DNA from 4 places in the Serratia liquefaciens ATCC 27592 genome. Region 1 is predicted to be linked to each of the others. Evidence: predicted binding sites of a transcription regulator. Region 1 holds the regulator's gene; each other region holds the start of a gene.

What was found. The regulator Fur, encoded in region 1, represses iron uptake genes when iron is present. The targets are predictions, from matches to a motif close to ATAATAATGAGAACNACTATCAA.
Region 2: a site for Fur is predicted at 4,782-4,804, ahead of M495_RS17220 (Nramp family divalent metal transporter). Genes of this name have one in related genera too.
Region 3: a site for Fur is predicted at 4,818-4,840, ahead of M495_RS14720 (siderophore-interacting protein). Genes of this name have one in related genera too.
Region 4: a site for Fur is predicted at 3,092-3,114, ahead of ftnA (non-heme ferritin). Genes of this name have one in related genera too.

What each region holds. Positions count from the first base shown of each region.
Region 1 covers NC_021741.1:1,186,834-1,194,266, forward strand. The annotation lists gene chiP (chitoporin ChiP) at 1-1,178, shown strand, start outside; gene chiQ (ChiQ/YbfN family lipoprotein) at 1,292-1,618, shown strand; gene M495_RS05495 (beta-N-acetylhexosaminidase) at 1,633-4,290, shown strand; gene fur (ferric iron uptake transcriptional regulator) at 4,630-5,076, opposite strand; gene fldA (flavodoxin FldA) at 5,396-5,935, opposite strand; gene ybfE (LexA regulated protein) at 6,165-6,452, opposite strand; gene ybfF (esterase) at 6,744-7,433, opposite strand, start outside.
Region 2 covers NC_021741.1:3,668,128-3,675,560, reverse strand. The annotation lists tRNA gene M495_RS17250 (tRNA-Val) at 1-43, opposite strand, end outside; gene gltX (glutamate--tRNA ligase) at 336-1,751, shown strand; gene M495_RS17240 (formate/nitrite transporter family protein) at 1,818-2,603, opposite strand; tRNA gene M495_RS17235 (tRNA-Ala) at 2,911-2,986, shown strand; tRNA gene M495_RS17230 (tRNA-Ala) at 3,047-3,122, shown strand; gene M495_RS17225 (NupC/NupG family nucleoside CNT transporter) at 3,278-4,465, opposite strand; gene M495_RS17220 (Nramp family divalent metal transporter) at 4,844-6,076, shown strand; gene M495_RS17215 (DUF2502 domain-containing protein) at 6,211-6,612, opposite strand; gene mgrA (L-glyceraldehyde 3-phosphate reductase) at 6,843-7,433, opposite strand, start outside.
Region 3 covers NC_021741.1:3,119,234-3,126,666, forward strand. The annotation lists gene M495_RS14685 (ABC transporter permease) at 1-59, opposite strand, end outside; gene M495_RS14690 (ABC transporter substrate-binding protein) at 59-1,627, opposite strand; gene M495_RS14700 (hypothetical protein) at 2,039-2,272, shown strand; gene cbl (HTH-type transcriptional regulator Cbl) at 2,323-3,276, opposite strand; gene M495_RS14710 (gamma-glutamylcyclotransferase) at 3,576-4,271, opposite strand; gene chaB (putative cation transport regulator ChaB) at 4,528-4,755, opposite strand; gene M495_RS14720 (siderophore-interacting protein) at 4,885-5,703, shown strand; gene chaA (sodium-potassium/proton antiporter ChaA) at 6,018-7,118, shown strand; gene lpxO (lipid A hydroxylase LpxO) at 7,153-7,433, opposite strand, start outside.
Region 4 covers NC_021741.1:1,977,440-1,984,872, reverse strand. The annotation lists gene M495_RS09280 (YebY family protein) at 425-766, opposite strand; gene copD (copper homeostasis membrane protein CopD) at 836-1,717, opposite strand; gene yobA (CopC domain-containing protein YobA) at 1,721-2,104, opposite strand; gene ftnA (non-heme ferritin) at 2,420-2,938, opposite strand; gene M495_RS09260 (DNA polymerase III subunit theta) at 3,311-3,541, shown strand; gene pip (prolyl aminopeptidase) at 3,572-4,525, opposite strand; gene dksA (RNA polymerase-binding protein DksA) at 4,698-5,123, opposite strand; gene exoX (exodeoxyribonuclease X) at 5,562-6,230, shown strand; gene M495_RS09240 (S9 family peptidase) at 6,265-7,433, opposite strand, start outside.

The DNA of each region.
Region 1 (7,433 bases):
CCAACCTGAGCCTGGATTTTGCCTCGGGCTATGCCTGGGACATGTTCGGCCTGGACGTCGGCGCCTTTACCGCCATCGAGCTGGCTGAATCCAGCGCCAGCGGCCACCCGAATGAAATCGCGTTCTCTTCCAAAAACCGTACCTACGATGAAGACTACTCCGGCGACAAAGGCGGCATCAGCCTGTATAAAGCCGCCGGTAAATTCAAATATGGCCCCGTCTGGGCACGTGGCGGTTATATCCAGCCAAGTGGCCAAACTCTGTTGGCGCCGCATTGGAGCTTTATGCCCGGCACCTATCAGGGTGCAGAGGCCGGTGCCAAGTTTGACTACGGCGATGCCGGTGAGTTGAGCTTCTCTTATATGTGGACCAATAAATATAAAGCGCCATGGCATATCGAGATGGACGACTTCCGCCAGAACGATAAAAAAACCGGTGTCTCCTATCTGCACTCGCTGGGTGCCAAATACGACTTCAAAAACGATTTGGTGCTGGAGGCGGCATTCGGCCAAGCCCAGGGCTATGTGAATCAGTACTTCACCAAGGCATCTTATAAATTCGATCTGGTAGGCAACCCGCTCACCACCAGTTACCAATTCTATGGCACCGAAGACCGCATTAACGACAAGAACGACCCGAACAGTATTTACGACGGCCTGGCCTGGCTGCAGGCACTGACCTTTGGTTACACCACTGGCCAGTTCAACTGGCGCCTGGAAGGGACCATGGTCAAGGCCGAAGGCAACCAGGGCTACTTCCTGCAGCGTATGACGCCAACCTACGCTTCTTCTAATGGCCGTCTCGACGTGTGGTGGGATAACCGTTCCGACTTTAACGCCAACGGCGAAAAAGCGGTTTATGCCGGGGTGATGTATGACCTGAGCAACTGGAACCTGCCGGGCATGGCGGTGGGCGGTTCTTACGTTTATGCCTGGGACGCCAAACCGAGCACCAACCCTATGTACGATCAGAGCCAGCGTCTGAAAGAGAGCGCCTGGAGCCTGGACGCCATGTACACCATTCAGGAAGGCCGCGCCAAAGGCACGCTGCTGAAACTGCACTACACCCAATACGACAACCACACCAATATCCCAAGCTGGGGCGGGGGTTACGGCAACATCTTCCAGGACGAGAAAGACGTCAAATTCATGGTTATCGCGCCATTCACCATTTTCTAAACCTACCTAGAGCTTTCGAGTTGCAGCTGGTGCAGATAACGACGCTGCGGCTTGAAAGATGGCGGGTATATTCCCCGGCGGCAGCGCCGGGGTCATTTAACGGGAATAACACGATGAAAAAAATCATGATGATGTTGGCTGCGGTAGCCACGTTGAGCGCCTGTGTACAGCCTGCGGCACCGCCGGAAGATGCCAAATTGAAACAGGCCTACAGCGCCTGTATCAACACCGCGGAGGGCTCACCGGAAAAATTGCAGTCATGCCAGGCAGTGCTGAACGTACTGAAACAAGAGAAACAGCATCAACAGTTCGCCGAGAAAGAAACGGTGCGGGTGATGGATTATCAAAACTGCATTCAGGCAGTTCATAGCGGTAACGGCCAGGCCTATGACGCCAAATGTGGCCAGATTTGGAAAGAGATCCGCGATAACAACAATTAAGGACGATGATAAAAATGAATAAATTCAAATTGAGCGCGCTTGCCGCACTGACGGCAACCATTGGGTTATTTGGCAGCGTGGGGAACGCGATGGCCAATCAGCCGCTGGTGGATCAACTGAGCCAGTTGAAACTGAATTTGAAAATGGTCGATAACCGGGCAGCCGAAAACGGTCTGGATTGCGGCAAGCTGGGTGCCGACTGGGCGGCTTGCAACAAGGTGCTGATCGGCCTGACCAACGACAATCAGGAGATCAAGGGTCAGGACTGGGCGATTTACTTCCACAGCGCCCGTCAGACCCTGCGTGTGGATAACGACAAGTTCAAGATATCTCACCTGACCGGTGATCTGTACAAGCTGGAACCTACCGACAAATTTACCGGCTTCCCTGCGGGGAAAACGGTAGAGATCCCGATTATCACTGAATATTGGCAACTGTTTAAAACCGACTTCGTGCCACGCTGGTACGCCACCTCGGGCGATGCAAAGCCTAAAATTCTGGTCAATACCGATACCGAAGATCTGAACCAGTTCGTTGCGCCCTTTACCGGCGACCAGTGGAAGCGTACCAAAGACGACAATAACATCCTGATGACGCCGGCCTCGCGCTTTACGAAAAACGCCGAGCTAAAAACCTTACCCACCGCGTCGTTACGCGGTCAGATAGTGCCAACGCCGTTGCAGGTTAAAGTGCATGCGCAGGATGTTGATCTGAGCAAAGGCGTTGCATTGGAGCTGAGCGCATTGTCCAAACCGGCGGCGGACGCCGTAGCCCAGCGTTTCGCGCTGTTGGGAATAACCAGTAACGCAGCCGGTTATCCGATCAAGACCGATATTCAACCGGGAAAATTCAAAGGCGAGTTGGCGGTACCAGGCGCTTATGAATTGATCATCGGCAAGCAGGAAGCGCGAGTCATTGGTTTCGATCAGACCGGGGTGTTCTATGGCCTGCAGTCCATCTTGTCATTAGTGCCTACCGAAGGTAGCGCCAAAATCGCTACGCTGGAGGCCAAAGATGCGCCGCGCTTCCAGTATCGTGGCATCTTCCTGGATGTCGCACGTAACTTCCACCAGAAGGATGCGGTGTTGCGCTTGCTGGACCAAATGGCGGCGTACAAGCTCAATAAATTCCACTTCCATCTGAGTGATGACGAAGGTTGGCGCATCGCCATTCCGGGCTTGCCGGAACTGACCGAAGTCGGTGGGCAGCGTTGCCACGACTTGAGCGAAACCACCTGCCTGTTGCCGCAGTATGGACAGGGTCCGGAGGCTTATGGCGGCTTCTTCTCTCGCCAGGATTACATCGACATTATCAAGTACGCCAAGGCGCGCCAGATTGAAGTGATCCCGGAAATCGATATGCCGGCGCATGCCCGTGCGGCGGTGGTCTCAATGGAAGCGCGCTATAAGAAACTGCATGCCGCCGGTAAAGAACAAGAGGCCAACGAGTTCCGTTTAGTGGATCCAACCGATACCTCTAACACCACCTCGGTGCAGTACTTCAACCGCCAAAGCTATCTCAACCCTTGCCTGGATTCATCCAAACGTTTTGTTGACAAGGTGATCGGCGAGATTGCCCAGATGCATAAAGAGGCCGGGCAGCCGCTGAGTACCTGGCACTTTGGCGGTGACGAGGCGAAAAACATCCGGTTAGGTGCTGGTTATACCGATGTGAACAAGCCGGAAGCCGGCAAAGGCATCATCGATCAGAGCAAAGAAGACAAGCCATGGGCAAAATCTCAGGTCTGCCAGGCGATGATCAAAGATGGCAAGGTCGCCGATATGGAGCACCTGCCAAGCTACTTCGGAGTAGAAGTCAGCCAATTGGTGAAAGCGCATGGGATCGACAGAATGCAAGCCTGGCAGGATGGCCTGAAAGATGCCAAAAACGCCAAGGCCTTTGCTACCCAGCGTGTCGGGGTTAACTTCTGGGATACGCTGTATTGGGGCGGGTTCGACAGTGCCAACGACTGGGCGAACAAGGGCTACGAACTGATCCTTTCAAACCCGGATTATGTCTACATGGACTTCCCGTATGAGGTGAACCCGGACGAGCGTGGTTACTACTGGGGAACGCGTTTCAGCGATGAACAGAAAATGTTCAGCTTTGCGCCAAACAACCTGCCGCAAAACGCCGAAACCTCGGTTGATCGCGATGGTAATCACTTTACCGCCAAGAGCGACAAGCCCTGGCCGGGGGCTTACGGTATTTCCGCGCAGATGTGGAGCGAAACCCAGCGTACCGACGAGCAAATGGAGTACATGATCTTCCCTCGTTCGCTGTCGGTGGCCGAGCGCGCATGGCACCGGGCAGAGTGGGAGCAGGATTACCGGGCGGGCCGGGAGTATAAAGGCGGCGAAACCCACTTCATCGATACCAAGAAGCTGGACCGCGATTGGCTGCGCTTTTCCAACCTGCTCGGTCAGCGTGAGCTGGCAAAACTGGACAAAGGTGGCGTGAACTACCGGTTGCCGGTGCCAGGCGCCCGAGTGGTGGGGGGCAAGCTGGAAGCCAATATTTCGCTGCCGGGTCTGGGCATTGAATATTCCACCGACGGTGGCAAACAATGGCAACGTTACGATGCCAAGGCCAAGCCTGGGGTTAGCGGTGAGGTACTGATCCGCGCGGTGAGCCCGGACGGCAAGCGTTACAGTCGCGCTGAGAAAGTGTAAACCTGAAACTCGGCCCCCTGTTCGCAGGCGGGCCGTTGTTACTCGACCAGGGCAGCGTCCGGCGTAATCGGACATGAATTTGACTATCGGTTGCGTTTTTTCCGGGATTGCCGGTACCTGTTAATACCGAACCAAGCTCTGTTGCTCATCCGCGTGTCGGCGGGTGGGGTAGTGCTGAGAGTGTAAGTGGGAAGCGAGAGAAGTGCTGTAGAGAAGTGCCGCTGCAATTGTTGTATTTAACGCTGTGAACTTTCCCCGGCCTGTCCGGGGATTTTTTATCCTATTATCGCAGGCACAAAAAAACCGCCGTTAAGGCGGTTCTCAATGCCGGTTAGGACATTATTTTTTGTCGTGCAGGGTGTCGTCTTCGCGGCAGTCACCTGTTTCACAGTGGCCGTACAGGTACAGGCTGTGGTTGGTGAGCTTGATGCCGTGTTGTTTGGCGATATCACGCTGACGCACTTCGATAGACTCATCGCTGAATTCGATCACTTTGCCGCAATCCAGGCAAATCAGGTGATCGTGGTGATGTTGCTGGGTCAATTCGAACACGGACTTGCCGCCTTCGAAGTTGTGACGGGTCACAATGCCGGCATCATCAAATTGGTTCAGTACGCGGTAAACCGTAGCCAGGCCAATTTCTTCGCCCATATCTATCAGTTTTTTGTACAGATCTTCCGCACTGACGTGATGGCATTCCGGATTTTGCAGTACTTCCAGGATTTTGAGTCGCGGAAGCGTGACTTTTAAGCCGGCCTTCTTCAATGCGGTGTTGTTGTCAGTCATGCGGATTCAGTCCTGTTACTATGCTAATCAAGTTGAGGCGTTCTCGCCTTTGGCATCGGTCGGCACAAAGAGTTAATTGCGTCTCATTATAGAACCGGTTGCTCTAAATGGAAACCGCCGGTTGTTAACAAAGCTATAATTGCACAATTGCATGTTATACATGCAACGTCTTGATGAATGGGATAAACCGAAAACTCAGTCTACCTTGATGGTGTGGGAAGTTACAAATCTGTAGCTTCTATTGCAGTAATTTGTACTGCCAATGATGGCCCTGCCGGCACACTATGCACTTTGCAGGGCTTTTGTTCAACCTTTGGCGTTACCCGACGATTTCGGCCAGGCTCAGCTCTTCGACGATTTGTTTTACCCAGCCTTCGACACGTTCGTTGGTCAGCTCAGGTTGGCGATCTTCGTCAATGGCCAGGCCGATGAAATGGCTGTCGTTAACCAAGCCTTTGGAGGCTTCAAAGTGGTAACCCTTGGTTGGCCAGTGGCCTACGATCGCGGCGCCACGCGGTTCAATGATGTCGCGAATGGTACCCATCGCATCACAGAAATACTCTGCGTAGTCTTCCTGATCGCCACAGCCGAACAGCGCAACCAGCTTGCCGTTGAAGTCAATTTCTTCCAGCGTTGGGAAGAAATCGTCCCAGTCGCACTGCGCTTCGCCGTAGTACCAGGTTGGGATACCGAGCAGCAGGATATCGAAAGCTTCCAGATCTTCTTTGCTGCTTTTGGCGATGTCATGAATTTCAGCCACATCTTTACCAAACTGCTGCTGAAGAATTTTCTGGATCATCTTGGCAATGTTTTCGGTATTGCCAGTGTCGCTGCCAAAGAAAATGCCTACATTAGCCATATCGCGTATAACCTTTAAATTCAATAAATTGCATTCACGATGTTAGCGTTGACTACGATAACACCGATTAAAATGATGCCATGGCAAGAGGTTATCTCTTACCGGTAAGTGCGTATCATGCCAGAAATTTACCCCGGGTATTTATCACTTTAATGCGATGCCGGGTGGAATAAAGCGGTGTTGATCGGGCGTCATCCTTAACGCCGCGCCGCATGTGCGGCTGCAATGATCAATGTTCTGGCTGCTCGTCCGCCAGTTGTGCCAGCAGCATTTGCTCAATAAGCTCGCTGCGGCTGATATTACGCTGTTCCGCCAGTTTGTTCAGGGCGTCCACCGCATCCGCATTGATCTTCAGTTCCACACGCCGTAAGCCACGGACTTTATCGCGTCGAAGCTGATTACGCTTATTGATTCTAAGCTGTTCATCTCGGGATAGCGGGTTGGTTTTCGGGCGCCCCGGACGGCGTTCATCTGCGAACAGATCCAGCGTCGTGCGATCCGTTTGTTCTTTTGCCATAGGTAGCGGTACTGCAAGGGAGTTTGCATCAAAAAGCGCTTACACGCTTCCGGACGGTTCGGTTAACACACTTCGGGCCAATAAACCCTAACCCAAATTCACCCCAGCCTGACGTTAGCGAACACGCTCGGCACGGCGGCAAAATTATAGCGCGCCATATTACCCCAGCAGGTAGAGCGACGACAATGCTTAACTGAGCCGAAAACGCGCTAAGCCGTTATCTTTAGCGCGTTTTTTCATCAGATGGTGACTTTGGGAGAGAAACGGCCCATTTGTCGGGCCTGGCGCGACTCAGGCTTCGCCGAGAAAGCGGTGAATGGCGCGCAACACCGCCTCCGGTTTTTCCGCATGAACCCAGTGTCCGGTACCGGCAACGACGTGAGCGCGAGCCTGCGGGAATTGACGGGCAATATCTTCGCGATAGCTGTCCTGCACGTAAGGCGACAGGCCGCCGCGGATAAACAGCGTCGGGTGAGGCCAGGCCGGCACTTCCTGCCAGCCGGTGATGTTCTCGTACTCTTCGATCAGCACCGGCAGATTGAAACGCCATTCGCCTTGATGGAAGGATTTCAGCAGGAACTGGATCACGCCTTCCTCTTTCAGGTAGCCACGCATCAATTCCGCCGCCTGCTGGCGTTGGGTAATGCCGGCGGCGCTCACCGCCTGCAACGCGACAAAAATTTCGTCGTGGCGGCGCGTTTGATAGTCCACCGGCGCAACGTCAATGATGATCAGCTTCTCCACGCGCTGCGGGGCGATTGCCGTCAGCGCCATGGCCGCTTTGCCGCCCATCGAGTGGCCAATGACAATGACCTTCTCCAACTGCAAATCGTCCAGCAACGTCAGCAGATCCTGCGCCATCTCCGGGTAGGTCATGACCTCAGAACGCGGTGACAGGCCGTGGTTGCGCAGATCGACTTTAACTACGCTGTGCTGCTGGTTCAGGTCGCGCGCCAGCACGCCCAGGTTGTCCAAATTGCC
Region 2 (7,433 bases), 2.5 Mb from region 1:
CCTCCGTGTAAAGGAGATGCTCTACCAACTGAGCTAATCGCCCCGTCTTGTTGGAGTCGCATTATAGGGATAGTTGAAAGTGAGTCAACGGTTTTTAAAATGATTTCAATCGTTCGCCGCAAATTTAAACAGGATGCGATATTTATCGCCAGCAATGCTGATTCTTTGCACATTGTTATGCGAAAAGCGCCGCAGAGATGATGAAAGCTGATGCAGCAATATCGTGTCAGCGTTGAGGAATTAGCGCGTGGTGATACAATGTCGGCCACTTTTTTAAATTCCGAGCAATCGTCGGCAACCGCTGACATGCGTTGCGTAATAAGGCAGTGAACCCAATGAAAATCAAAACCCGTTTTGCACCGAGCCCAACCGGCTATCTTCACGTCGGTGGCGCCCGTACTGCGCTTTACTCCTGGCTATTCACTCGCCATGCGGGCGGTGAGTTCGTTCTGCGTATCGAAGATACCGATTTGGAACGCTCAACCCAGGATGCTATCGACGCAATTATGGATGGCATGAACTGGTTAAACCTGGATTGGGACGAAGGCCCGTATTTCCAGACCAAGCGTTTTGACCGTTATAACGCGGTGATTGACGACATGCTGGTGCAGGGAACTGCTTATAAATGCTATTGCTCGAAGGAACGTCTGGAAGCGCTGCGTGAAAAGCAGATGGAAAACGGTGAAAAACCGCGTTACGACGGCCACTGCCGCGACAGCCAATGCAGCCACACCGACGACGAGCCGCACGTGGTGCGTTTCCGTAACCCACAGGAAGGCTCGGTAATCTTCGATGACAAGATCCGTGGTCCGATCGAATTCAGCAACCAGGAACTGGACGATCTGATCATTCGTCGTACCGACGGTGCGCCGACCTATAACTTCTGCGTGGTGATCGACGACTGGGATATGGAAATCACCCACGTGATCCGCGGTGAAGACCACATCAACAACACCCCGCGCCAGATCAACATCCTGAAAGCGCTGGGCGCACCGGTACCGGAATACGCCCACGTTTCGATGATCCTCGGTGACGACGGTAAAAAGCTGTCTAAACGTCACGGTGCCGTGGGCGTGATGCAGTATCGCGATGACGGTTATCTGCCGCAGGCGTTGCTGAACTATTTGGTGCGTCTGGGTTGGTCACATGGCGATCAGGAAATCTTCTCTATTGATGAGATGAAAGAGTTCTTCACGCTGGAAGCGATCAACAAATCTGCCAGCGCCTTCAATACCGAAAAGCTGCAGTGGCTGAACCATCATTACATTAACCATATGCCGGCCGAAGAAGTTGCCGTGTATCTGGCGTGGCACGTGGAGCAACTGGGCATTGAAACCCGCAACGGTCCGGAGCTGAAAGATATCGTTAAGCTGCTGGGCGAGCGCTGCAAAACGTTGAAGGAAATGGCTGAGTCTTGCCGTTACTTCTACGAAGACTTCAGCGAGTTCGACGCTGACGCTGCGAAAAAACACCTGCGCCCGGTTGCTCGCCAGCCGCTGGAAGCGGTACGCGCCAAATTGGCGGCCATTACCGCCTGGACGCCGGAAAACGTGCATGATGCCATTCAGGGCACGGCTGATGAGCTGGGCGTCGGTATGGGCAAGGTAGGTATGCCGCTGCGCGTAGCGGTCACCGGTGCCGGTCAGTCACCAGGCATGGATGTGACCGTGCATGCCATCGGGCAGGCACGTTCTTTACAGCGTATCGATCTGGCATTGGCTTATATCGCCGGGCGTGAAGCTCAGGCCTGATAGTTTCTGAGCCTATAATGAAAAAGCCCCGTGGAGCAATCCCGGGGCTTTTTTTGTCGCTGTCGATCAGGCCTGTTCAGCGGCCGGCACGGTGGGGCGGTAGGCGAGGAAGTACATCAGGCCGACGAAACCGGCGCCGCCCAGCGCGTTACCGAGAAACACGGCCGTGAAATTGGGCAGGTATTGGCTCCAACTTAAACCACCGGCAAAAATGGCCGCCGGGATAATAAACATGTTCGCCACTACGTGCTGGAAGCCGATGGCGACAAACGCCATCACCGGGAACCACATGCCAATCACTTTGCCCGGCACATCCTTGCTGGCAAAGGCCAGCCACACCGCCAGGCACACCAACCAATTGCAGCCTACGCCGGATATAAAGGCGTGCAGGAAGTCGGCATCTACCTTGGCTTGTGCGATGGACAGGGTTTTGTGCAGGAAGGCGCCTTCGGTCAGGCCAAGCAGGTGGCCAAAGAAATAGGCGACGGCCAGGCTACCGGCGAAGTTGGCCAGGGTGACCCAGAACCAGTTGCGCACGACAGCAAGCAGCGAAATTTGGCGAGCAAACCAGGCTATCGGCAAGGTCATCATATTACCGGTCAGCAGCTCGCCGCCGGCCAGAATCGTCAGGATAAGCCCTATCGGGAAGACGGCAGCGCCCAGCAATGCGCCGAAGGAGCCCCATTCGGCCGGCAGGGTGCCGATCACGTGGATATCTAACAGGAAGCCGGTCGCGATAAAGGCACCGGCGAGAAAGCCCAGAATGAGCAGGTTGGCGAGCGACGCCCGGCTTTTGTTTACGCCGGCCTGAATGGCTAACGCAGCGATTTCTTTTGGTGAATGCAACGACATAACTGACTCGGTTTATTGTTGTGGGATTTAAGACGCGGGGAAGTCTATGCCTGTGGGCGAGATGACTCAAGGGTATTTCGCTAACATTCCGTTAATTAAAAATCAACACAATGGATAAGGTTTTTTGTTTTTTGTGAAGTCAGGCGATGATGGCTGATTTTTGTCCGTCATGGCGATTTTTTAGCGTGAAAAGCGCTGATTTGGCGGCTTTTTCAGCGCTTGATCGACTAATTCAATTTAGCCGTTGACAGTTTTTCAGGGGTTTCATATTATGCGCCCCGTTCACAGGATTTCGTGATTGTGGATTGGGGCTATAGCTCAGCTGGGAGAGCGCTTGCATGGCATGCAAGAGGTCGACGGTTCGATCCCGTCTAGCTCCACCAACCTTTATCTCAGAAGGGTTGGGGAATACCGTAACGCCGGTTAAAGCGTGCCACTTTTGTGGGGCTATAGCTCAGCTGGGAGAGCGCTTGCATGGCATGCAAGAGGTCGACGGTTCGATCCCGTCTAGCTCCACCACCATTTAAAAAGCCGACCTTAGGGTCGGCTTTTTGCTTTCTGTCTTTTCCCATATTGAATCACCGTAACGCCTCCTGTTATGCCAGCAGTTACAGAAGAATCGCAGGCAATAAAAAAGGCCGCCGAAGCGACCTTTGCATGACTGGCTTTTAAGCTTAGCCCAGAACCAGGCCTGCGATCGACGCAGACAGGATGCTGACCAGCGTAGAACCGTAAACCAGCTTCAGACCAAAGCGGGAAACCACGTTGCCCTGGTGCTCGTTCAGCCCTTTAATCGCACCGGCTACGATGCCGATGGAAGAGAAGTTGGCGAAGGAAACCAGGAACACCGACAGGATACCCAGGCTGCGCGGAGAGAGTTCAGCAGAAACCTTCTGCAGCTCCATCATCGCCACGAATTCGTTGGAAACCAGCTTGGTCGCCATGATGCTGCCAACCTGCAACGCTTCGTGCTTAGGGATACCCATAATCCAGGCGAATGGATAGAAGAAGTAGCCCAGGATTTCCTGGAAGCTCAGGCCGAAGATGGCGCTGAACAGGCCGTTGAGCGCGGCGATCAGGGCAATAAAGCCGATCAGCATCGCAGCAACGATAATCGCGACTTTGAAACCCGCCAGGATGTATTCGCCCAGCATTTCGAAGAAGCTCTGGCCTTCGTGCAGGTTGCCCAGATGCAGCTCTTCTTCTTTACTGGTGTCATACGGGTTGACCAATGACAGCACGATAAAGGTGCTGAACATGTTCAGTACCAGCGCCGCCACCACAAACTTGGCGTCCAGCATGGTCATGTAAGCGCCGACGATGGACATGGAAACCGTGGACATCGCGGTTGCCGCCATGGTGTACATGCGCTTTTCTGACATCTTGCCCAGAATATCTTTATAGGCGATGAAGTTTTCAGACTGGCCCAGGATCAGCGAGCTGACGGCGTTGAAGGACTCCAGCTTGCCCATACCGTTTACTTTTGACAGCACGGTACCAATAATGCGGATGATAAACGGCAGTACTTTAATGTATTGCAGAATACCGATCAGCGCAGAGATAAAGACGATTGGGCACAGTACCTTCAGGAAGAAGAAGGCCAGACCTTTGTCGCCCATACCGCCGAATACAAAATCAGTCCCTTGCCCAGCAAACCCGAGCAGCTTGTCAAACAGCGCGGCAAATCCTTTTACAAAGCCCAAACCCGCTTCCGAATGCAGGAAAAAATAGGCCAGCAGTACTTCAATAACCAACAGTTGAATAACATAGCGAATGCGGATGCTTTTACGATCGCGACACACTAAAAGTGCCAGGATCGCGACGACCACTAACGCCAACGCAAAGTGCGCAATATGGGACATGTTTGCTCCAAACTTGAGGCAGGCTGAATTTCGGATGTCATTTTATGTAACGCCACGTTTAAAAACGAGAGCTCTATTGCAAATATGGAAAATCATAGGGGGAAACATCTTAAACTTGTACGGTAAAGCATAAAAAATCAAGAGGTTAATCAATCCATATGAAATTCATATTCTTGCGCTAAATGGATCATCCAAAGGATTTTTCCCAGGATAGAACTTCGTTCAGTGCGGTAAATGTTCACTTACCCGCCAAACCCTTCGTTAAACCCGTGGTTATTTTCTATCGCAGAGATAAGCATTACCGCTCTAAATGCACTTGATAATTATTATCATTTACATAAGATAACCACAGGCTTAATAGAAGTAAGGGTTCAGAACATGCTGAACAGTGATGTGGTTGAAACCACCAGTCGCCCTGCCAGGAAGATCAAACTTTCCTTGATGGGCCCCGCATTCATAGCGGCTATCGGCTATATCGATCCCGGTAATTTTGCCACCAACATCCAGGCAGGCGCTTCCTTTGGCTACACCCTGTTGTGGGTGGTGGTGTGGGCCAACGTCATGGCGATGTTGATCCAGCTGTTGTCCGCAAAACTCGGTATTGCCACCGGTAAAAATCTGGCAGAGCACATTCGCGATCGTTTCCCGCGTCCGGCGGTTTGGGCCTATTGGGTTCAGGCGGAAATCATTGCCATGGCCACAGATTTGGCCGAGTTTATTGGTGCAGCGATTGGCTTCAAACTGCTGCTGGGCGTCACGCTGTTGGAAGGGGCGATCCTGACCGGTATCGCCACGTTCCTTATCCTGATGCTGCAAAAACGCGGGCAGAAACCGCTGGAAATGGTGATCGGCGGTTTGCTGCTGTTTGTTGCCGCAGCTTATATGGTGGAATTGGTATTTTCACAGCCGCAGTTGGAGCCTTTGTTGAAAGGCATGGCGATACCGGACCTGCCGAACGGCGACGCGGTATTTTTGGCTGCCGGGGTGCTCGGCGCGACCATCATGCCGCATGTGATTTATCTGCATTCGTCATTAACCCAGACCGGCGGTGAGCATTCAAAAGCCGATCGCTACGCGGCCACCAAGTTTGACGTCGCCATTGCCATGACCATAGCCGGTTTTGTTAACCTGGCGATGATGGCTACCGCCGCTGCGGCCTTCCATTTTAACGGCCACAGCGGCATTGCCGATCTCGATCAGGCTTATCTGACGCTGCAGCCGCTATTGGGCCAGGCGGCAGCGACCATCTTCGGACTGAGTCTGGTCGCTGCCGGATTATCTTCCACCGTGGTGGGGACGCTGGCAGGGCAGGTTGTGATGCAGGGATTTGTACACTTTTATATTCCGCTGTGGGTGCGCCGGGTGGTCACCATGCTGCCGTCGTTTATCGTCATTATGATGGGCATGGACGCTACGCGTATTCTGGTACTGAGCCAGGTGCTGCTGAGTTTCGGTATTGCGCTGGCGCTGGTGCCGCTGTTGTCGTTCACCGGCAACCGCGAGCTGATGGGGGAGATGGTCAACAGCCGCAGCATACAGGCGATAGGGAAAGTGATCGTGCTGGTGGTGGTTGGGCTGAACGGCTACCTGCTGGTCAGCAGCCTTCTCTGAGCGGACACCAAATGAAGGGCCGACATTGAGTCTAATGCGGTTCACTCAAGCTCAATATCAGCGAAACCCGGGTCGCCCCGGGTATCTCGATCTGTTAAATGAGGAGGATTAGGCGGGCTGACGGCCTTTGGCCGTCAATCATCGTGGTCATGGTGGCGATGATCGCGATCGTCATGACGTCGGCCTTTCCCGTGATGCTTCTCATGGTGCTTATAATAGTGCTTATCGTATTTACGATAGCGCCCCTCATGATAGTAATAATTCTTACGCCAGTAATTGTTGTCGCGCCAGCGATAACCATCCCAGTTGTAGCCCCGACGATTGCGTTCACCCAGGTACCGACCCTGATGGCCCTGCCACCAGTCGCGGTCGCGCCAGTCATAACCGTCCCAGTAACGGCCGCGATTGTCTTGCTCACCGATACGTAATGAGACGCCCGGCATCAGATCGATACTCAGCCCTTCCGCCTGCGCTGGCTGGATGGCAGGCAGCGTTGACACCACCAACAGAGCGGCCAATAACAGAGGTTTAAACATGAATGCTCCTTTCCGCCGTAGCGGCTTGGCCGGTTTTACAATTAATGAAGCGCGTTCATCAGTTTATAAAACAGCCTTATAGTTTTACCTGCAATATCGGCATATTAGCCTTTGTGGATAGGGTTGAATCTTAGCGGCATTCTTAAAAGCGGGGCAGGGAGAGTGATTTAAGATTTGTCTGGCGCGGCAGGCGTTATCGCCGGCGATAAACCGGCGATAATTGTAAGCGATTACATTAATATTTGCTCGATCTGCTTAATTTCATCATCGCTAAAGGTGCGGTTAGCCAACATGCCTACGGCGTCTTCAATTTGGCTGGTCTTGCTGGCGCCAATCAGTGCCGAAGTGACGCGATCGCCACGCAATACCCAGGCCAGCGCCATTTGCGACAGCTTCTGTCCGCGCTGCTGCGCCAGTGCATTAAGTCGACGAATTTTTCCCAGTTTATCCTCGGTGAGCTGATCGGGCTGCAGGAACTGGCTGCCGCTGGCAGCGCGTGAGTCCTGGGGAATGCCCTGCAGATAACGATCGGTCAACAGGCCGCCGGCCAGCGGTGAGAAGGCGATAGAACCCACGCCGTGTTCTTCCAGCGTATCCAACAATTCTGGCTCCACCCAACGTTCGAACATGGAGTATTTCGGCTGATGGATCACGCAGGGCGTGCCGAGCTGCTGCAGAATGCTGAACGCCTGGCGCGCACGATCGGCAGGGTAGTTGGACAACCCGACGTAAAGCGCCTTGCCCTGCCGTACCAGCAAATCCAGGGCGGCCATGGTTTCTTCCAGCGGCGTGTCCGGATCCGGACGATGGTGGTAGAAGAT
Region 3 (7,433 bases), 1.9 Mb from region 1:
CGGCGTCCCCAACGCCAACTGTGCCGGGCGAACCCGGCGGAAGCGGTACGGCTTATCATTACTTGCTGACCTTGCTGTAGAACACCATGTCAGGGTTGATGCCCTGCTCGTAACCTTTCAGGTTGTCACGCACCGCAATCAGGCTGCGAGCCTGCAGGCCGATGACAAACGGCGAACTCTGCTGCACGGCTTGCTGTAGCTGTTGATAATCCGCAACCCGTTTGGCGGTGTCGTTTTCCGCCGTGGCTGCCAGCGTCAGCTTGCTTAGCGCAGGGATCTGCCAGTTGGCGCGCCAGGCCAGCGTTTTGCTGCCGTCTTCCGGGTTATAGGCAAAGGCGGCGGCGTTGGTGTTCGGATCAAAATAATCCGGCCCCCAGGAGGTCAGGGTCGCGTCATAGTTCAGGGATTTCACCTTGGTGGAAACCTGCGCGCTGAGGCCCGGCACCAGTTCCACCTTCACCCCCCCCTGGGCAAAGCTGGCTTGCAAGGCCTGCGCGATATCCAGGTACGGCGGCTGATTGTTGACGTCCAGCTTGAAGCTGACGTTGGTCAGGCCAGCCTTCGCCAGGATCTCTTTAGCCTTTTGCGGGTTAAAACTGTATGGGCGATCTTTCAGCGCGCCCAGATAACCTTCCGGCAGAAACGCCTGATGGGTCTGGAACTGGCCCTTCAGCAGATCGTCAGCAATGCCTTTATAGTCGAACAACCAACGCGCGGCTTCCCAGAACGCCGGATTGCCCAGCGCCGGTGACGCCTTGGCGTTGAACTGCAGGAAATAAAGTGAGGCGTAAGGGATGGCCAACGGCTTGACGCCCGGCTTGCCTTTCAGCGCCGCCATCTGATCTGCACCCAGATTACGCGCGATATCGGCGTCGCCCTGTTCGATCAGCAACCGACGCGCCGCCGGATCCGGCACGTTTTTGATCAGGATAGTCTTCAACGTCGGGGCGCCTTCCGGCGAACTCGGGTTGGCGTCGAGCACTACAACTTCGTGCGGTACGTAGGTGCGAATTTTATACGGGCCGCTGCCGGCGGAATGGCTGTTCAGCCATTGGTGACCCAGGTCATCCCCCTGCTGGTGCGACAAGGCTTCTTTGGCATCGACAATAGAAGATACCGGCGCCGAAAGCAGGCTAAGCACAAAGGCCGGGCTGACGTTTTCGCTCCAGCTTATTTTGACCCGTTGATCATCCACCTTGGTCAGGTGCTGGTCGACGTTCTTGGCGTCCCAGCCCAACTGGGTGAGGATAAACGAGGGTTCCAGATTCAGTTTCACTACCCGCGACAGTGAGAAAATCACGTCTTCCGGGCGCAGCGGATTGCCGCTGGAAAATTTGGCATCCGGCCGCAGAGTGAAGGTCAGGCTGCGGTTATCGCTGCCCGCCTGCCATTCGCTGGCCAGCGTCGGTTTGAGTTCGATAGGATTTTTGGGATCGGACTGGATCAGCCGCTGGTAGAGGCTGTTGAATGACTGCACCGTGGTTAACTCAAAACCCTGGGCCGGATCAAAACTGACCACGTCATCGATGGACTGGGCAATCACCAACGTGTTTGCCGGGGTTGCTGCCTGTGCGTTGAAACTGGCCGCCACGGCCAAAAACACCAAAGAGGGAACGAACGCTTTCATCAAAACTCTCCAAGCGGATGGAATTTATAGTAATTTCGCGAGTGTATGTGAGAGCTCTCGGCAGGCGAAGGTACTTAAATAACTATAGATATTCTTTTTCTGTCTATAGCTGAGATTTTGATTATTAAGCAGGCGAGGTTCTGCGATGTGTGGCGCAATCACCGTGTTCAATCCTGAACACACCCTCTATTTTTATGGCGTGAATCTGCACGCGCAAGGGCTGATATCTACACCCCTTCCCGCCATACTGATCGGTAACGTCCTAAACAATCGGCTACTCGAGCTTTATACCCGCCATGCGTCATTCACCGTGGTGCCCGGCACCATGAATTGCATAACGGATTTCATCGCCCTGAGAGAATACATACTTCGCCCTAGAAATATTCAGCGTCAAATCCCTACGTGATAGGGATGTGTACAAATAACGTTCAAAAAGGAGAGCAACATGAAGGACAAGGCCTGAACGACCCAACGCTAACTATTCAAGAAGAAAAAGAAATTGCGATCGAAATTTTGAAACAACATCTCCACTGGCAAATGGCGAACCCTCCGTCCCCAGAAGAAATCCCCATTTTAGAACTCATTGGCCCAGTGCAAAAAAGTAAACGCCGTATGGTCAGAAAACTGTTGAGAAAACAGCTCTAGCATCGTCAAATGCCGGGCAGCAAGCCCGGCCCGTTATTGTCACATGCCGATCAAATCTGGTAATCGATCACCGTTTCCAGCTGTGAAGAGAACACCTTGTCTTTGATTTCCGTCAGTGACAGCGTCGGGTTGCACAGCTGGATAAACTGCCAGGCATAGTTACGTTGTAACTGACTGCGTTTCAAACCTAACCACACGGTATTGGGCTCGAACAGGTGCTCGGCGTTAAGGCTGACCAGCCCATGATCGCGCTCTTTCTCATATGACATGTCTGCCAGTACGCCGACCCCCAACCCCAGCTCGACATAGGTTTTTATTACGTCGGAATCCTGAGCGCTTAGGGCAATGTCCGGCGTCAGCCCGGCGGCTTTGAAGGCGCTATCCAGCCGCGAGCGACCGGTAATGCCCTGGCGATAGGTTATCAACGGTAAGGTACTGAGCATTTCCAGCGTCACCTGCGGTTGCCGGGTCAGTTCGTGCCCTTCCGGTACCAGGATGGTGTGATGCCAGCGGTAGTAAGGGAACGCCGCAAGAGATTCATCACTCATCAGCCGTTCACTGGCAATGCCGATATCGGCTTCGCCCGAGGCCAGCATCGCGACGATTTCTTCGGGACTGCCCTGATTCAGCACCACCCTTACCCGCGGGTACAGCGCACGAAACTCCTTGATGACACCCGGTAGGCTGTAACGCGCCTGCGTATGGGTGGTCGCAATATGCAGTTGGCCGGTGTCGTTGCTGCTGAACACATCCGCCAGTCGGCGGATATTATTGGCATCATTCAGGATGCGTTCCGCCACCACCAGCAGCTCTTTACCCGGTTCGGTCATGCCCAATAAACGCTTGCCGCGGCGGATAAATATCTCAATGCCCAGTTCTTCTTCCAGTTCCCGAATATGACGACTGACCCCAGACTGCGAGGTAAATAAAGTATTGGCCACCTCGGTCAGGTTGTAGTTGCAACGCGCCGATTCCCGAATAATTTTTAATTGTTGAAAGTTCATCCACTCCCCCTGACGAGCAATATTGTTAACACCAGTGATACGGAGTCTGGCGGGAGGGGACAAATAAGAAATAACCTTTAGTTATGCATTTTCATGCTAAGTGAATTTTTCACCATTGCAAATTTGCTGTTTTTTAATCTTAAATTATCGAATGGCTTTAAAATTAATAACATAGATATCCACTTTAAAAATGTGGATTAAATGCTTATGCAAAATAAAGTTATTAAATATAGGCATTAGATATATAAACAAAAAAGGCTCAGCAAGCTGAGCCTATCGAAAGCGTCATATGAGCGGGATCAGGCAGTTGCCTCTCCGCCGATAGGGCCGGAGGTATTTTGCTGCAGCCATTGCTGCACGTAGCTGACCAAATCGCCAATGCAGTCATCCTGCATACCGTGGTTTTTCAGCTCGTTATCCAGCGAGAACAGGTACTGGGCGTTAGTTCCCAGCGGGCCGCTGGCACTGGCGATCAGGGGTGCTATCACCTGATGGCTGGTATCTTCTTCAAACAGCGGGTGCTGTGGGTTCATGACAAACACCAGCGCGGTCACCACTTCGCCATCTGCCAAGGTGAGATCGCACCAGGTCGGCAAATAACAGCCGGTGACCATTTCGCGTTTCCACAGCAGTTCCAGCTCTTCGCGCAGTTTGGCTTCCGGCAGGCGAAACGCCAGACCAGTGGTATGGCCGCCCTCTTTTAACGCCAGCATCCGCCCCGGCTGGTGCAGGGTGCCGCGCCCGGCGGTAAGCCGCAAACAGAAGGCGCGGTGCCAGCCTTGCAGCGTGGCCGGCCGCACCTCTTCGGATTCAAACACCGGGTTCCACATCAGTGAACCGTAGCCGAAGACCCACACCGGGCTATTATCCGGCCGACGGGATAAAGTACAATCCAACGAGGCCGCCCGCTGCTCTGATGTCAGTAACAGCGACTCCTCAATGGTGCCGAATGCAGTTTTGCAATCCGCATTTTGCAGAAAATCTCGCGTTAACACCTTAACAACCTCCCGGGAATAGGATTGCCCATACTCCCTCGCCACTGTTCAATCTTATTTATTAAGTGCGGAATTATATTAATACAATAATCTTCCCGCGATAATAATGACCTTATTCTTTTCTCAGTGAGCAATCAAGTTTCAAAAGAGCTTTAAAGTGAAAAAGTATTTGTACTCAGCAGCAATAATATTAATTGCCCGCGTAATAGGTTCGGATTTCATGATTTACCGGCGCACAAAGGCGCCGGGGAGCGCCTTACTTTTTGTGCCAGCGGTCGTCATCACCTTTGCGGTAGTTTTGCTTCACCGCCGCCCAGGCTACCTTGTGGGCGGTTTCCTCTCGGCTATCGTCGCCGCGCCGGTCATCCGGATCGCTATATTGATCCCAGGCGCGGTTAAAAGCTTCCTTATAGATCTCTTGCGCATGGGCCGGCAACACGTGTTTGACGTTGTCCGGCAAGGCATTTGTGCTGTTGTAGGGCATCATTTCCTCCCGCAGATATTCAGTGAACCTTAAGCTTAGATGACACCCCCGCCCGCCTCAATTAGCAAACAATTCTCATTATCACATGGCATGTTATACTCCTCGCCAAATGAACATAAGGAGAACCCCGTGACTACCGAAGCCCCACGCTCACGCGCACCCTACCTGATTGCTGTCAGCGCGATTCGCGATGTTACCCCGCACCTGCGCCGCATCACTTTCACCGCCCCGGACCTGCGGTATTACCCGGCAAACGCCGCCGCCGCGCATATCAAGGTTTTCCTGCCGCTCGAAGGCCAGACGCAGCCGGATCTGCCGACGCTGACCGAAAACGGCCCACGCTGGGCGGCCGATGCGGTTCGTCCGATTGTCCGCACCTATTCGATTCGCGCAGTACGCCCGGAGCTGGCGGAAGTCGACATTGAATTCGCCATTCACGATCACAGCGGCCCGGCGGTTAACTTTGCGCGATCGGCCAAAGCAGGCGATAAAATCGGCATCAGTAACCCGGGCGGTCCTAAACCTATGCTGCCAGAGGCCGATTTCTACTGTCTGGCCGGCGATCCTTCCTCCTTGCCCGCGCTGGCGGCCTTGCTGGAAGGGTTACCAGCACGTAGCGAAGGCCACGCCTTTATCCGCGTCGACACTGCGGCTGACGTTATCGATCTGAAAAAACCGGCAGGCTTCGAACTGAGCTGGATTATCGGCGGCACCGAAAAAACCGCCGAGTTGGTGACGCAATTTTGCTCATTGCCGCTACCTGAGACAAAAATCCAGTATTGGCTGGCCGGGGAAGATCGTTTGGTGGTAGACCTGCGCCGTTACCTGCGCCGCGAGCGCCAATGTGACCGTAATCAGCTTTATGCCGTACCTTACTGGCGTGAGGGGTTAAACGAAGAGGGTTATCATAATAAACGGCATGAAATCATGGACAATATTGACGATTGACTGTGATTTTCCCCTTTATTAATCAAGCAGCGCAGCTATAAACTGCAATTTATGTGCCGTTAATGAAGAAAACTCATCTCACTACGTAAAAGTAAGTAAATAAAACCGCATCCAATGCGGTTTTTTTGTTAACCTAGTCACAGAAAGCAAGCTTTTGCTTTTACAAGTAAAACAACATCACATCATTCCCCGGCACAAGCCTGCGGGTGTATCCTATTATTATTAAATATAAATACATTCTGGATGCGCATAATTGCCCTTAACGGCAGTCAGCGATGACGGGACCACGCTGTTTGAGAAGGAGTACCATCGAAATGAAGTCGCAAAACGATCCTGGCCGATCCAAATCCCGCCACACTGAGTACTCGCTGCTTTTCCCCATCGCCGCCTTGGTGGTGTTGAACCTGTGGGGCAGTACCAGCAATTTCCCGCTGATCGTCGGCATTAACATCATTGCCCTGGTCGGTATTCTCAGCAGCGCGTTCAGCGTTGTGCGCCACGCCGACGTGCTGGCTCACCGTCTGGGTGAACCCTATGGCTCGCTGATCCTCAGCCTGTCGGTGGTTATTCTGGAAGTGAGCCTGATTTCTGCGCTGATGGCCACCGGCGACGCCGCACCGGCACTTATGCGCGATACGCTTTACTCCATCATTATGATTGTCAGCGCCGGCCTGGTGGGCTTCGCTTTATTGCTGGGCGGTCGCAAATTCGCCACCCAATACGTCAATCTGGGCGGTATCAAACAGTATCTGATGGCGATTTTCCCGCTGGCGGTGATCGTACTGGTGTTCCCCAGTGCGCTGCCGGGCGGCAACTTCAGCACTGGGCAGGCGCTGCTGGTCGCGGTGATTTCCGCCGCCATGTACGGCGTGTTCCTGGTGATCCAGACCAAAACCCACCAGAGCCTGTTTGTCTACGAGCACGAAGATGACGACGGTGACCCGCACCACGGCAAACCTTCTTCGCACAGCAGTGCCTGGCATGCCGGCTGGCTGGTGGTGCATTTGATTGCGGTGATCGCCGTGACCAAGTTCAACGCCAACCCGTTGGAAGGTTTGCTGACCAAGGTGAATGCCCCTGCGCAGTTTACCGGCTTCCTGGTCGCGCTGTTGATCCTGTCGCCAGAAGGCCTGGGGGCACTGCGTGCGGTGTTGAACAATCAGGTTCAACGTGCGATGAACCTGTTCTTCGGCTCGGTACTGGCGACCATTTCACTGACGGTACCAGCGGTAACCATCATCGCCACCCTGACCGGGCAAACGCTGATCTTCGGCCTGCAGACGCCGCATATCGTCGTGATGCTGACCGTGTTGCTGCTGTGCCAGCTGTCATTCTCGACCGGCAGAACCAACGTGCTGAACGGCACCGCGCACCTGGCGCTGTTTGCCGCCTATATGATGACCATTTTTGCCTGATTGCCGGAGGGCGCTTTCGTAGCGCCCTCCCTTTTTAAATCGCGAAAAAAATACCCGCCGCGATACCGCCAAACAAAATCCATTTAATGATGTAGTACCCGGTTCGGTTCCACGCCTTCAGCCGTTTCCCCACCTTGCGTACCGCATAGATATACTTGAACAACTTGTTGACGCCACCGGTACGATCGCCCTCTTCATTGGGTGCGGTAGCCGCGCTCATCAGGTTGCGCCCCAGCCAGTGGTTAATGCCCTGTGCCCAGCGGAAACGCATCGGTCGCTCAATATCGCAAAACAGAATCAACCGGTTCTGCCCAC
Region 4 (7,433 bases), 790 kb from region 1:
TGGGCGGTTGTATGAAAAGGAATGAGGAAGGGATTTTGCGCATAAAGTATGGGGCATACTTCAGAGATGAAGACGCTGAAATACCTCAATACGATGGTAAAAGAGCACGTGATTCTGAAAAAGACCGAATATCAAAATTCGAACACATTTCGGACAAAAGTAAATAATCTCTTTAAAATCAAACACAAAAAAAGACCGAATACGATTCCTATATTCGGTCTAGGGAAATGGCTCTTGGGAGAGAGCCGTGCGCTAAAAGTTGGCATTTTGTGCAAGGCTTGTTCAGCCGTGCACTTTAAGAGTAGCTTACCGCGCTATTTTTGCCAGCCAGCCGCACGGCCGGTGATAGTTTCATTACGGAATTAATTTCGTGCAATTATTCATCACCGGTTAACCTCGTACTAAGCCATTGGGGGATAAGCGATTAGTTCGCGCAGAGCTTCTCGGCGCGTTCGCGGTACGGCTCAACACTCATCTTATGGCCCGGATTGGCGGCGTCATCGAGCAGGATCACGTCCAGCGGTTGAGCGCGTTGCTGCCCTGCTTTCACCTGCGCTTCTGCGGCCGCGTTAAGCGGGTACTGCATTAGCGTGCTGTTGTTGAGCACGAACAACGCACCGCCGCTGCGGCACTGCAGCGTCACTTCTTCTTTGGTGAACGCCCACTGCTTGCCGTATTCCAGCTTGGTGATGTTCACCAGTTGGTCTGCTGCCAAAGCACCGGTCGCGGTTGCCAGCAGCGTCATGCCAAGTAATACCGATTTCATGTTATGGCCTTAGGGTTGCTATTTGATTCAATTTTCCCGCAGTTTGGGGGCATCCGGCAAGCCGGAATGTTATACCGGCGCATAGGTTGCAAATAAACTGACCAACAGCAGCACTACCGCCCCTAACCCCAACTCCGCCCAGCAGGCAAGCACCAGCCCGCGCTGCGCCAGCCTTGGCATGCTGCTCATCGCCGGGACGACGGCGTAGCGGTTGGCTAATGCCACCATAACCATCAGCGCCACCAGCGCGGTTTTAAACAGCAGCAGGCGTTGGTACGGAGAATCTACGTCCAACGGCCAACTGCCGAGAATGATCAAACTGTTGATTACGCCGGTCAGCAGCACCAGCGCCACAGCCAGGTGTCCCCAGCGCGAGAAGCGTATCAATGTGGTCACCGCGTCGCTGCGCCACTGCGGTTGGACCAGATAGCGCAAACAGACCAGCAGCGGCAACAGGCTGCCAAACCAGTACCCGGCCGCCAGCAGGTGCAGCGCATGATTGAAACGATGCAGTGCGCCAAGCCCCCCACCATGCATCGCCGCATGGCCGATAAACGCCATGCTGACCAACAGCAATGTGGAAAGCAGCGCCAGCAGTTGTGTACGACGTGGCTCGGCGAGCCACAGGCTCAGCAATGCCAGCATTGAAATGCCCAGGTGCCAGCGCCAAACCTCGCCAAAGGTGGTGCCCAGTACCGCCCACCACACGTCCAGCCGCCAGGTATCTGCCCAGCCGTCCCCCATCTGCCCGGCCTGAATAGCCAGCAACGCAATAGCGGAAAGCCCGGCAAGCCAGGTGCAAGAGACCAACAAAGGACGCACATCACGGGTGAGATACGTAGAAAGGCGCTGCGGCGACAATAAGGCGGTGAATAAGCTGGAGCCAAACATCAGCATCACCGCCGCAAAGTGCACAAAGCGACACAGGACAAACAGGGTCGCCAGACTCATGGGTCAGTTTACGGTGAAGCTGTATTGGCCCTTGGTTTTATGACCGTCGACCGACACCACATGCCAGCTGACGTTATATTTGCCTGCCGCCAGATCGCCTTCGATAGGCAGATTGACCTGGGTATTGTTGTTCGCATCGAGCTGCAGCTTGCCGGTTTTCACTTCGGCGTTGTCTGGGCCGGTGATTTTAATGCCGCTGAAGTTGGGCTCAATACCCTCGGAGAAATTGAGCGTCAGCACCTTGGGTGCCGGACTCACGCTGGCATCTGCCGCCGGCGTTTCAACTTTTAAATGGGCATGCGCCAGTGCCTGCTGTGAGGACAGCCCGACAAACAGCACGAAAATGGTGGAAAGCAGGCGATAAGAAGTCCGAATTTTACCGATCACAGTGATATCCCTTAAAGCAATAATCGAGGGTGATAAGGAGCCAGGCTAACCGCCAGGGCGATGTATCAGCAGCCCAACCCACCGCAGATGATTGCGCCACGGGTAAACAGAATTATGGGAGTAACCCCCTGTTTTGACTCTCAACCTTCCCTGTAGCGTATCGCGTCAAATGATAACGAGTGTCATTATGCAAGTCGAGCAGAACGCTGGCATTTTGCGATCCAGTAGCACATATCGCTGTAAAACCGCGATAAATGCAGGGCATAAAAAAACCGCGCACCGGCCAACGCCGACACGCGGTTTTCTACAAAAGGATTAGGCCTGGCCGTTACCGTTTTCGCCGGCCGCACCCATTTTCTTCAGATCTTTATCAATGAAGAACAGGGCATTGCCGCTGTTGCCCACCAGCGCCAGTTTATCCAGTACGGACTTGAACAGCTTCTCTTCTTCGTGCTGCTCGGCAACATACCACTGCAGGAAGTTGAAGGTTGAATAGTCATGAGCGGTCATTGCCGCGTGCGCCAGTTCATTAATCTGGCGGGTGATCAGTTGCTCATGTTCGTACGTCTGTTGGAACACCTCTGCCAGGGAACCAAACTCAACCGGCGGCGCGGCGATGGTGCCCAACAGCGGCAGTGCACCGGTATCACTGAGGTATTCGAACAGGCGCTGCATGTGCTGCATCTCTTCCTGAGAGTGTTCTTTAAGGAATGCCGCGGCACCTTCAAAGCCTTTATCGCTGCACCAGGCACTCATTTGCAGATACAGGTTGGCAGAGTAGAACTCCAGGTTCAGTTGCTCATTCAGCTTTTTGGTCATTTCAGGCGTCAGCATAATCATTCCTTTATTTTGCAGGTATCAACTTAATTTTTCCGCATTATGCCCTGACGAAAACAAAATAAACACACCTGATTTACATCATCGATGATTTAATTTTAAATTAAAATAAAATCAACTAGTTATGAAAAACACCAATTATTCATTTAAATAATTATGATAACTATTTCCATCTGTAAATTTAATCAAAAAGCGAATCATTCTTATTTAAAATAATAAATGAATTGCATTGCTGAACGAATAATAAATAACCTTTTCCGTTACCGGTTATTGGTGACCATCTCCCCCTGCGCGCTTCAGGCTTGCCAAGCGCCGCCGGGTGGATTACCTTCTGCGCTGATCCAATGCGGTAACAGTAAGGAGAATACGGTGGGTTACAATTTGGCAGAGCTTTCCAAAGAAGAGATGGACAAAGTGAACGTTGATCTCGCAGCTTCCGGCGTGGCGTTCAAAGAGCGCTACAACATGCCGGTGATCCCCGAAATGGTTGAGCGTGAACAGCCCGAACACCTGCGTGATTATTTCCGCGAACGCGTGGCGCACTACCGTGCCGAATCGCACAAGTATTCGCGCCTGCCGTACGAACCGAAATCCAAATAATAAAAGCCCGCCGTAGTGGCGGGCTCGGTGTCATTTGCCGGCAAATTTGTCGGTCGCCAGCATTAACTGGTGCAGGATGCCGGGCTCATCGAATGAGTGTCCGGCCCCCTCGACAATATGCAGCTCCGCCTCCGGCCAAGCCTTCGCCAGATCCCAGGCGTTTTGTACCTGGCAAGCCATATCGTAACGGCCATGGATGATCACCGCCGGAATATGACGGATCAGCGGAACGTTGCGCAGCAGTTGATCGTCGCTGTCCAGGAAGCCCAGATGAGTAAAGTAGTGGTTTTCGATACGGGCGAACGCCAGCGCGAAATCGTCCTCGCCAAAAGAAGCCGACTCGCTGCTGGGCAGCAAGGTCACCGTCTCCCCTTCCCACACGCTCCACAGTTTGGCCGCTTCCAGCTGCACCTGCGGATCCGTTGAGGTCAGGCGCTGGCGGTAAGAAGCAATCACGTCCTTGCGTTCTTCCTCTGAAAGAATCGACAACACACGTTCCCACTTCTCCGGGAAGAAGCGCGAAGCGCCGTCCTGATAGTACCAATGCAGCTCCTGCTTGCGCAGGGTAAAGATGCCGCGCAGCACCATTTCACTGACGCGCTGCGGATGAGTCTGTGCGTAGGCCAACGCCAACGTTGAGCCCCAGGAGCCGCCAAACACCAGCCACTGATCGACACCGGCCATTTCGCGCAGCCGTTCGATGTCCTGCACCAGGTGCCAGGTGGTGTTGTTGTCCAGGCTGGCATGCGGCTTGGAACGGCCACAGCCACGCTGATCGAACAGCAATACCTTGTAGCGCTGCGGATCGAACAGTTGGCGGTGATAAGGAGAAATGCCGCCCCCCGGTCCACCGTGAATAAAGACTGCCGGTTTACCGTTCGGGTTACCGCTCAGTTCCCAGTAGATCCGGTGGCCATCCCCGGTGTCCAGCCAACCGCTGTCATATGCTGCTAACGGCGGGTACAAACCTCGTAATTGTTCCATGGCGCTTCCGTCTCTCTGTGGGTCATACCCTCATCAAAGCCGAAGCCACTCATTTGGTCAACGGTAAATCCTGAAAACTCCTACGCTCCCCAACAAGTTAAGGTTCGTTTGCTTAAAATGAATACGACTTGCCGGCAAAATACCGGCTGGCCGTTGGGAGCCAGCCGTAGAATCAACCCCGCTTACGCAGATGCGGTTCGCGCATTTCCTGCGCGGTTTTGGCCTCAATGCTCAGTTCCGCCGTTGGCCGCAACAGCAAGCGCGCCAGGCCAATAGGCTCTCCGCTTTCACGGCAATAACCATAGTCGCCGTTATACAAACGCGTCAGCGCCGCGCTGATTTTCGGCAGCAAACGGCTTTCGCGATCCAACTGGCGAAACAGCAACCGCAAGTCTTCTTCACGCGCGGCCTTGTCCGCTTCGTCACCTGAAACTTCACCGCTGTCGATATCCCGCTTCAACGCATCGATGTGCTGCAGCAGTTTTTGCTGCTCTTCCAGCAAGCGCTGGCGAAAAAAGGCCCGCTGCGCCGGGTTCATGTAGTCAGACTCCGGCATGGCCAGGAGCTGTTGCTGGTTTAACATGGAAACGACTGTCATGGCGCTCTCCGGTTAGGAATTAATTGTTATATTATAACATATCAAATATTTTCAGCAGCCTTTCCTGAAAAACAAAATTCAACCTATAAACAATCGATTAACTAAAACACCTGCTTTCATGCTTGCATCCGACAGGCGTAAGGGGGTTAATGGCTGAGCAACCCACCCAACCATAGGTAACTGAGAGGCCATCATGAGTAAGGGAATGGATAGCAAAAAAAATGCGAAGAAGAAGCCGTTGAAAACCCCTGCTGAAAAACGCGCAGGCAAACGCGCCAAGAAAGGGCAAACGTCCGGCGAGTAAGCGAACTTCTAACCGTAGAGTTAAACCCGCCAAGGCGGGTTTTTTGTTGCCTGAAATAACCTCCCCGCTTTCAACGGTTGGCATTGGCGTAACGGCCCGTTAAGCTAAACCTGTGCAGCCATCCTGAGGAAACCATGAATTTACGCGTAATAGACACTGAAACCTGCGGGCTGGAAGGCGGCGTAGTCGAAGTGGCCTCTGTCGATCTGATTGACGGGCAAATCACCAATCCCATGAGCGATTTGATCAGCCCTGACAGGCCAATTGGCATTGAAGCCATGGCTATTCACCACATTACCGAGCAGATGGTCGAAGGGAAACCGCGGATCGCGGTGGCGATCGGGCGTTATCTCGGCAGCCCCTACTATGTCGCTCACAATGCGGCTTTCGATCGCGGCGTACTGCCTGAAATGAACGGCGCCTGGATCTGCACCATGAAGCTGGCCCGTAACCTGTACCCGGACATCAAATACGGCAACCAATATCTGCGCTACGCGCTCAATCTGGATGTGCAATTGCCGCAGGACACGACGCTGTATCCGCACCGCGCATTGTATGACTGCTACGTGACCGCCGCGCTGCTGCAACGCATCATCAAGGATTCAGGCTGGACGCCGGAGCAAATGGCGCAAATCACCGAGCAGCCGGTGCTGTTGAAGAAGTTTAAGTTCGGAAAATACCGTGGGCAGGAAATTGATCGCATTGCGCAGGAAGATCCCGGCTATTTGCGCTGGATGCTGAAATCCATTGAAGATCTCAGCCCGGACATGAAACACACGCTGAAATACTATCTGATCGGCTGAAGAAAGCGGGCAGCGCCAGCCGCCCGCCAGAAGGTTACTCCGCCAGCGCCAAAATAAAGGCGTACTCCAGCGCGATATCCTCGTAGGCCTTGAAACGCCCGGACTTGCCGCCGTGGCCGGAATCCATATCGGTATACAGCAGCAGTTGGCGGTCGTCAGTTTTCAACTCACGCAATTTTGCTACCCACTTGGCCGGTTCCCAATACTGTACCTGCGAGTCGTGCAGGCCGGTGGTGACCAGCATATGCGGGTAATCCTGCGCCTTGACCTGATCGTACGGGCTGTACTGCAAAATGTAGTCGTAATAAGCTCGTTCGTTCGGGTTGCCCCACTCGTCATACTCACCGGTGGTCAGTGGAATAGACTCGTCAAGCATGGTGGTGACCACGTCGACAAACGGCACTTGCGCCACGATGCCGTTGAACAGCTGTGGTGCCTGGTTAATCACCGCGCCCATCAGCAAGCCGCCGGCGCTGCCACCCATGGCGAATACCCGTTTGGCATCGCCGTAGCCTTGAGCAATCAAGGTTTCCGTCACGTCGATAAAGTCGTTGAAGGTATTTTGCTTGTTGAACAGCTTGCCGTCTTCGTACCACAGCTGCCCCAATTCGCCGCCGCCGCGAATGTGCGCCAGGGCAAAGACAAAACCGCGATCCAGCAGGCTCAAGCGGCTGGCGCTAAAAGCCGGATCCATGCTGCTGCCGTAAGAGCCGTAGCCATACACCATCAGCGGGTTGCTGCCGTGCACGAAGCTATCCGGGCGATAAACCAGCGAAACCGGCACCTCGACACCGTCGCGCGCCTTCACCCAGACTCGCTCGCTGCGGTAATTTTCCGGGGTAAAGTTTTTCACTTCCTGCTGTTTAAGCATCACACGTTCGCCGCTGTCGAGATTCAACTCATACAGCGTAGTTGGCGTGGTCATCGAGGAGTAACCATAGCGCAGCAGCTCGCTTTCCGGCTCCGGATTGTATGCCAGCCAGGTGGTGTAGGTCGGATCGTCAAAGGCAATGCGCTTCACTTCACCGCTCTGCCAGTGAATTTGTCGCAGTTGGGTCAACCCCTCGCTGCGTTCCTCTACCACCAGCCAGTCGCGGAACAGGCTAAAGCCTTCCAGCATCACTTCCACGCGGGGAGCAATCAACGTCTGCCACTGCGCTTCGTCCGCCTGCTCGCTCTGGTACAGGCCGAAATTTTTGCCGT